DNA from 2 places in the Martinezella sp. CNPSo 3964 genome. Region 1 is predicted to be linked to the other one. Evidence: predicted binding sites of a transcription regulator. Region 1 holds the regulator's gene; the other holds the start of a gene.
What was found. The regulator LexA, encoded in region 1, represses DNA repair genes until DNA is damaged. The targets are predictions, from matches to a motif close to TGTTCNNNNTGTGTTCNG.
Positions count from the first base shown of each region.

Region 2: a site for LexA is predicted at 2,522-2,539, ahead of AC13Q5_RS07110 (ATP-dependent helicase). Genes of this name have one in related genera too.

Region 1 is NZ_JBXSOW010000001.1:192,919-197,036, reverse strand. Features, by position in the region: gene AC13Q5_RS00980 (ComEC/Rec2 family competence protein) at 1-862, shown strand, start outside; gene lexA (transcriptional repressor LexA) at 843-1,565, opposite strand; gene AC13Q5_RS00970 (VOC family protein) at 1,985-2,872, shown strand; gene kdsA (3-deoxy-8-phosphooctulonate synthase) at 2,869-3,708, shown strand; gene eno (phosphopyruvate hydratase) at 3,857-4,118, shown strand, end outside.
Region 2 is NZ_JBXSOW010000002.1:99,503-103,620, forward strand. Features, by position in the region: gene AC13Q5_RS07100 (efflux RND transporter permease subunit) at 1-1,064, opposite strand, end outside; gene AC13Q5_RS07105 (efflux RND transporter periplasmic adaptor subunit) at 1,061-2,227, opposite strand; gene AC13Q5_RS07110 (ATP-dependent helicase) at 2,592-4,118, shown strand, end outside.

The sequences.
Region 1 (4,118 bases):
CACCGGAGAGGGGCTTGAGCTCGTCATCGTGATTGCAAGAACCGTCGCCGGTTGGGGAGGCGACATTACCTTCGGCCGCCAACCAGCCTGGCTGATGCCGACATTCATTGTCGGTTTCCTGATCATGAGCATCTTGCGGACCCGGCTGCGCCATCTGGGTCTGTTATTATTGCTCTCCTCCGTGGGCTTGGCAGCATTCGGATCCGGCGTACCGAAACCCGACCTGATGATTTCCGAAGATGGCGTCCTGGTCGCGTTGCGCCAGGACGATATATTAGCCACCAATCGCGAGAGACCACAGGCCTTCATTTTCGAACAATGGCAAAAGGCATTGGTTGCAGCCGAGCATCAGCCGCCGACCATGCTTCCTGCCGATAGCCGGCTTCCACAGATCAGTAAGACGGATCGGCATAAGCGATTGAACAGTGAAGAACAGAAGGCCGTCCGCAAGGCAATGGAGGAAGCCCTGGATCGCACTATGCAGGGCAGTTTTGCCTGCCAGAAAGGAGCATGGTGTGCAGCCATGCTCGAAAATGGCGCGATATTGGTCACGATCGAGAACGCAGCCTATCTGCCCTCAGCCTGCGATACGGCGAACATCGTCGTAACGCCAATTCGATTGCGACTGGATCATTGCCGCTCCGGAGCGATGCTCATAACCGGTGCGACATTGCGCAAAACCGGATCTATCGAAATGGCGCTCACCACCGACAAACCCATTATCTCCGCTGCATTCGAAAATCCGCAGCGGCCATGGACCAGGCATCGAACCTATGATTGGCGCACCGGTAAATTCGACGTGCCACTTGCGCGGGTGTCGCCAGCCGCTGACAATTCGCCGGTCAGTGATAGCGACGAATGAGGCCGACGAGCTTGCCCTGGACCTTGACGCGATCCGGTCCGAAGATGCGGGTTTCATAGGCAGGATTGGCGGCTTCCAGTGCGATCGAGGCACCCTTGCGGCGGAAGCGCTTCAGTGTTGCTTCTTCATCGTCGACAAGCGCGACAACGATGTCGCCGGGATTGGCGGTCGTCGAATTGCGGATGATGACCGTATCGCCGTCGAAAATTCCGGCATCGATCATCGAATCCCCCCGAACTTCAAGCGCATAATGCTCGCCAGAGCCGAGCATGTCCGCGGGTACAGTGATATCGTGCGTATTGTTCTGGATGGCTGAGATCGGAACGCCGGCGGCGATGCGACCCATCACCGGCACCGACGCCGAGCCATTGTGATCATCATTTGCCACCTTCGGCGGAGCCGGTGGGGCAACAGGCTGCGGCTTGCCGAGGCTGCCCTCGATGACGCTGGGCGAAAAGCCACGGCGCGGCTGCAGGCTGGGATTATAGGCATCGGGAAGCTTGATGACTTCGAGCGCCCTGGCCCGGTTCGGCAGCCGGCGGATGAAGCCTCGCTCCTCCAGCGCCGTGATCAGGCGGTGAATGCCGGATTTGGATGCCAGATCCAGTGCGTCCTTCATCTCGTCGAAAGATGGCGGCACACCGGATTCCTTCATGCGTTCGTGAATGAAGAGAAGCAGTTCCTGCTGCTTGCGCGTCAACATCGTCTTGGAACCCCAGAATCAAGAAAAGCTGTGAAACAAATCCAGAACGGACACTATATGTTCCATATGTGTTCCGCAAGTACTTAAATTTCGGTAAAGCCTTGTTGGGCCAGTTAAATAATTACCATTTGCGAATGGATAGGCTCGGAGCATCGCGGCGCTATGTCTGCGCTAACCCAACGAAAAATATGGGAAATGCCGCTCTGCCTGCTTCCAGGGCTTTGTCGTTCGGCCGGTATGCTCAAGACTTGGATGAATGTGGTGGGTCACCGAATAAGCCGGCTATAGGAGAGAATCAGCAATCACGTTTGCGAGATTGCGTTCGGTTCATGTCGTGCGCTTCGGGCGCTCCGTGCTTCCATCTTGAATTGCGCGAGGGATGGGCGCAAATCTGTTGCCGCAGGCAAACAGGAGGAACCATGATTTCGTCCCCGCATCCGCTGGATCATCTCGTACTGCCGACCGTCAATATCGCTCTGGCGCGCGAACGCCTCGGCAAGCTCGGTTTCACGGTGGCTCCGGATGCGCGCCATCCCTTTGGCACGCAGAATGCCTGCGTTTTCCTTGCCGACAAAACCTATCTCGAACCTCTGGGCGTGGCATCTCCGGAGCAGTGCGAGAAGAGCATCGTGGACGGCAATGTTTTCGTTGCGCGCGACCAGGCTTTTCGCTTCCGGGTCGGAGAGGATGGCTTCTCGGCCGTGGTGTTCGGCACGGATGATGCGGTGGCTGATGACGGGCGTTTCAAAGCGGCTGCGATTTCGGCGGGGCAGATGCTGGATTTCTCCCGTCCCATGAAGATGCCGGACGGAACGGAAACCATGGCCGGCTTTCGTCTTGCCTTCGCCGCCGATCTGCGCGCGCCGGATTTTCTCGCCTTCTGCTGTCAGCGCATCAATGCCTTGCCCGCCGACCGCAGCGTGCTCGAGCGTCACGAGAACGGTGTGACCGGCATCGGACGGGTGGCGCTCAGCGCACCGAAGCCGGCGGTGTATCGCAGCTTCTTCGAAGAGGTTGTCGGCGGCCCGCAGATCATGACGCATTCCTTTGGCCTGACGATCAGGGCTGCCAATGCCGATCTGGAGATTTTGACGCCGGAGGGAATGGAGGCTTTCTATGATCTGCCTGTTCGCGGCAACGATCCGGGCCTGCGTGCGCGGGCAATCCTTTTTAAAACGCGCGATCTTTCCGTGACATCGTCGCATTTCACTGCTAACGGCGTCACCTATACGCGTAAGAACAATCGTATATTGGCGAGACTGGCGCCCGGTGAGGGCGCGTTGTTCGCCTTCGAGGAGATAGCATGAGCACAAATTCCGAAGTCACCGTCGGCGAGGGTGCCTCCAAGGTCCTCTTTTCCAACACTGCCAAGCTGTCGCTGATCGCCGGCCCATGTGCAATGGAAAGCCGCGACCATGCGTTCATGGTTGCCGGCGTCCTAAAGGAGCTTTGCGGCAAGCTCGGCATCGGACTTGTTTACAAGTCGTCTTATGACAAAGCTAACCGCACCTCGCTGAAAGCCGGTCGAGGTCTTGGAATAGAAAAGGGATTGGAGATTTTTGCCGACCTGAAGAAGGAATACGGCTTTCCGGTCCTGACCGACATTCATACGGAAGAGCAGTGCGCGATCGTCGCCAAGACGGTCGATATCCTGCAGATCCCAGCCTTCCTGTCGCGCCAGACCGACCTTTTGGTTGCCGCGGCCAAGACTGGCCGCGTGGTCAACGTCAAGAAGGGTCAGTTCCTCGCCCCCTGGGATATGAAGAACGTGCTGGCCAAGCTGAACGAGAGCGGCAATCCGAATATTCTTCTGTGCGAACGCGGCGCTTCCTTTGGTTACAACACGCTTGTTTCCGACATGCGCTCGCTGCCGATCATGGCGGCGATGGGCGCGCCGGTTATTTTCGATGCGACCCACTCGGTGCAGCAGCCCGGCGGGCAGGGCGGCTCGACCGGCGGTGATCGCCGATTCGTCGAGACGCTGGCGCGCGCGGCCGTCGCCGTCGGCGTTGCCGGCGTGTTCGTCGAGACGCATGAGGATCCAGATAATGCACCGTCGGATGGCCCGAATATGGTCTATCTGAAGGATATGCCGCGGCTTCTGGAGAAGCTGTTGGCCTTCGACGCCATCGCCAAGGCCTGAAACGTAGCCAGCATTCAACAGGCTGACATGAATTTGCGTTACGGGCCTGAAGGAGTGCGAAATCGCGGCGCGGATCGCCATTGTAATTTCCGCGCCTTCGATTAAGACGATTTAAATCGATTTATAAACCAGCGAGCAGGAAGCTATCATGACCGCAATCACCGACATTATCGCCCGCGAGATTCTCGACAGCCGTGGCAATCCGACTGTCGAAGTCGATGTCTACCTCGAAGATGGCAGCATGGGCCGCGCGGCGGTTCCGTCGGGTGCATCGACCGGCGCGCATGAAGCCGTCGAGCTTCGCGATGGCGGCAAGCGCTACCATGGCAAGGGTGTCGAGAAGGCCGTCGAAGCCGTCAATTCGGAAATCTTCGACGCGATCGGCGGCATGGATGCCGAGAACCAGATCC
Region 2 (4,118 bases), on a different contig from region 1:
AATGCGGAAAGCACCAGTGCCAGCACGACTTCATGGATCGCTCCCTGAATAAACACGGCATCATCGCTGGTAATGGCGATGCGGGTGCCCTCGGGCAGCGATTTGGAGAGCTGCGCGACGACGGCCTTCACGCCCTCGGAGATATTCAGCGTGTTCGACTGCGCCTGGCGGATGATGCCGAGGCCGACGCCCTGCACGCCGTTGGAGCGCAATGCGGTCGTGCCGTCCCGCGGTCCGAGCGTCACGGTCGCGACATCGGAGAGCCGCACGCGATCCTTAATGATCAGCCGGGAAAAATCCTCCGGCGTCTGCAGCGCTGCCGTGGCGCGCACGACGATATCCTGGCGCGCGCTCTTCAGCGATCCGGCCGGCACGTCGAGCGCGGCGGTCGCAAGCGCCGTCGTCAGGTCGCCGATCGTCAGGCCCCTGCCCGCAAGAGCCGCCTGGTAGACGTCGATGCGGAAGATCTTTTCCTGGTCGCCATAAAGCTCGACATCGGCAACGCCCTCGACGGAAGCGAGCCTATCCCTGATTTCCTTGTCGACCAGCTGCGTCAGGTCGTCCATCGTCAGCGTCGTCGACGTGACGGCAAGGCGCATGATCGGCTGCGAATCCGAATCCGCCTTGACGATCTGCGGCGCATCGGCCTGATCCGGCAATTGTTCGGCGATACGGCCGATGGCGTCGCGAACATCGTTGGCGGCGACCGAAAGGTCCGTCGCATCCGAAAACTCAAGCGTTACACGGCTCTGCCCGAAGGACGAGCTGGAGGAGACCGATTTCAGACCGCTGACACGAGCGACCGCCCCTTCGATGATCTTTGTCAGCTCCTGATCAACCGTCTGCGGCGACGCACCATCGAATACGGTTCTGACCGTGACGACCGGACGGTCGACATCGGGCAATTCGCGCACCTCGACGCCGAAATAGGCGGCAAGACCGGCAACGACCAGAAGCGTGTTGAAGACCAGCGCAAGGATCGGCCGGCGGACGAAAAGCGCGGTAAAGGACTGCTTGGCCGCAGCCGAGCCGGCATCCACCGTATCATTGCCATCGGTCATCATTGGGTGATGACCTCACTGGCCTGAGCGACATCGCGGGCGAAGCGAACCTCCCCGCCTTCGGTCACGCGCTGCAATCCCTCGACGACGATGAGGTCGCCATTGTGAAGATCGCCCCTGACAAGAACGGCATCCGGATTGCGCTGCACGATGCTGACGCGCACCTTTGAGGACTTGCCGTCGACAACGCGCCAGACATGCGCACCCGCGCCATCCCATTGCACGGCAAGCGGATCGACGGAAGGATAGGTCTCGCCAGCAAAGCGCATGCCGACATTGAAGGACATGCCGGCGCGCAATTCATCGGAGGCATTGTCGATGCGGGCGCGCACGCGCAGCGTCCGGCTCGTGCCATCGACGCGATTGTCGACGGCCTCGACGGCGCCTGTGAATGCTCGCCCCGGCAGCGCCACCGACGTCGCTTCCACCGGCTGGTCTACCTTGACGGTGTTTGCAAAGCGTTCCGGCACCCAGTAATCCACCAGGATTTCCGAACGGTCGTCCAGCATGACGATGTTGGTTGCCGTCGTGACGTTGTCGCCGACGACGACAGGCACGATACCGACAATGCCGTCGATCGGCGCGACGACATCGCGGCGCTTCAGAGCCAGCTCCGCCGATTGCAGCGCCAGCTTCGCGCCCTGCTCCACGATCTCGGCATCGAACACATCCATGCGCGAGACAGTGGATTTGATATTGCGATAGAGCTGGGATTTCTCGACGGCGCTCTTCAGCGCTACTTCCGCCTGGCCGCGCGCGATGATCTGCTCGTCGTCGTCGAGACGCGCCAGCACCTGGCCCTGCTTGACCCTGTCGCCGGATTTGATGAGAATTTCACGGATCGTGCCCGCCGCCTGCGGCATGACGACGACAGAACGGATGGCATCACCGGTACCGATCGCGCTCAGGCGATCATTGACGATGCCGCTGACCACAGGTTCCGTGACGACAAGCGGTATGTTCTGGCCGCGCCGTCCGCCGGAACTCGCTTTCGTCTCCGCCTTTCCGTCGGCCGCGCCATCGCGTGGTGCAATCCACGCCACGATCGTCTCGGGAACGCCGACCTTCTGCAGCAGGCCCGCTGCACTCGGCACGAAGGCCACGACAGCGGCAATGCCGGCTGCCAGCAAGAAAAAAGACAAGGAAAGCTGCTTCCAGGCGGTCATGCACGTCTCCGGCTCGTTGTGTCAGAGGCGATGAAATCGCGTCGTTGGTTTTCTGTATGGCCCTTCTCACCCAGCGCACTTACCAGGGCCAAAAATCGGATCAGGCGGCTCTATAATCCAAGATTGTGCCCGATTTGCTGCAATATCGTGTTTTTGAGCATATGCGGCAAGTTTTGCCACAGATTATGACAAAGTTGTAATCTTGGCGTGGACAACGAGACGTTTTATCGGGGTGTCGCGCATACCCAATGCGCCATGAAAAACGACCTTCCAGCGCGCATTATACACTGTGAATGTGCACTTTTTGTTCTAGTTTCGGGCCGTTTCTTTTGCCTTTCGGGGTAGAATCATTACATTGGGCGGCATGACCATTGGACATGACGATATTCCCTTCTTTGACGAGGAGCCGGAGCACACGGCACCGCGCCGTTCTGCGCCGGCCTCCGGCAGCATTGGCGGCGGTATCGCGGCCCGCGCCATGGCAGCACGCGATAGCGGCCGACGACCCGACTATCTCTCCGGCCTCAATGCCGAGCAGGCCGAAGCCGTGGAAACGCTTGATGGCCCCGTTCTGGTGTTAGCGGGCGCCGGCACCGGCAAGACGCGCGTGCTGACCACCCGCATCGCCCATATCCTCTCCACCAACCGCGCCTTCCCCAGCCAGATCCTCGCCGTGACTTTCACCAACAAGGCAGCACGCGAGATGAAGGAGCGTATCGCGCTGCTCGTCGGCGGCGCGGTCGAAGGCATGCCCTGGCTCGGCACGTTCCACTCCATCGGTGTCAAGCTGTTGCGCCGTCATGCCGAGCTGGTCGGCCTCACCTCCAGCTTCACCATTCTCGATACCGATGATGTCATCCGTCTGATCAAGCAGTTGATCCAGGCGGAAGGGCTCGACGACAAGCGCTGGCCGGCCAAGCAGTTTGCCGGCATGATCGATACCTGGAAGAACAAGGGCCTCAGCCCCGCCGATATTCCCGAAGGCGATGCTCGCGCCTTTGCCAACGGCAAGGGTCGCGAACTCTATGCCGCCTACCAGAACCGCCTGAAGACACTGAACGCCTGTGACTTCGGCGATCTCCTGCTGCATCCGATCAATATGTTCCGGCAGAATCCTGATATCCTCAAGGATTACCACCAGCGCTTCCGCTATATCCTGGTCGACGAATATCAGGACACCAACACGGCGCAGTACATGTGGCTGCGCTTGCTGGCACAGCGGCAGAAGGGTGAGCCACAGAACGTCTGCTGCGTCGGCGACGACGACCAGTCGATCTATGGCTGGCGCGGCGCCGAAGTGGACAACATCCTGCGCTTCGAGAAGGATTTTCCGGGCGCCAAGGTCATCAAGCTCGAGCGCAACTATCGCTCCACCGAGCATATTCTTGGAGCCGCCGCGCACCTGATCGCCCATAATGAGGGCCGGCTCGGCAAGACGCTGTTCACCGATCGCTCCGACCCCGACGACATCAAGGTGCAGGTGCACGCCTCCTGGGATTCCGAGGAGGAAGCGCGCGCGATCGGCGAAGAGATCGAGCAGCTGCAGCGCAACAAGCACAATCTCAACGACATTTCGATCCTCGTGCGCGCCTCTTTCCAGATGCGCGAATTCGAAGACCGCTTCGTCACGCTCGGCCTCAACTATCGCGTCGTCGGCGGCCCTCGCTTCTACGAGCGTCTCGAAATCCGCGACGCCATGGCCTATTTCCGCCTTGTCTGCCAGCCGGCCGATGATCTCGCCTTCGAACGCATCATCAACACGCCGAAGCGCGGCCTGGGTGACACCACGGTGCGCACCCTGCACGATTACGCCCGTGTGCGCGATATCCCGATGCTGGCGGCAGCGGCCGATATCATCGAAACGGACGAGATGAAGCCGAAGGCGCGCAAG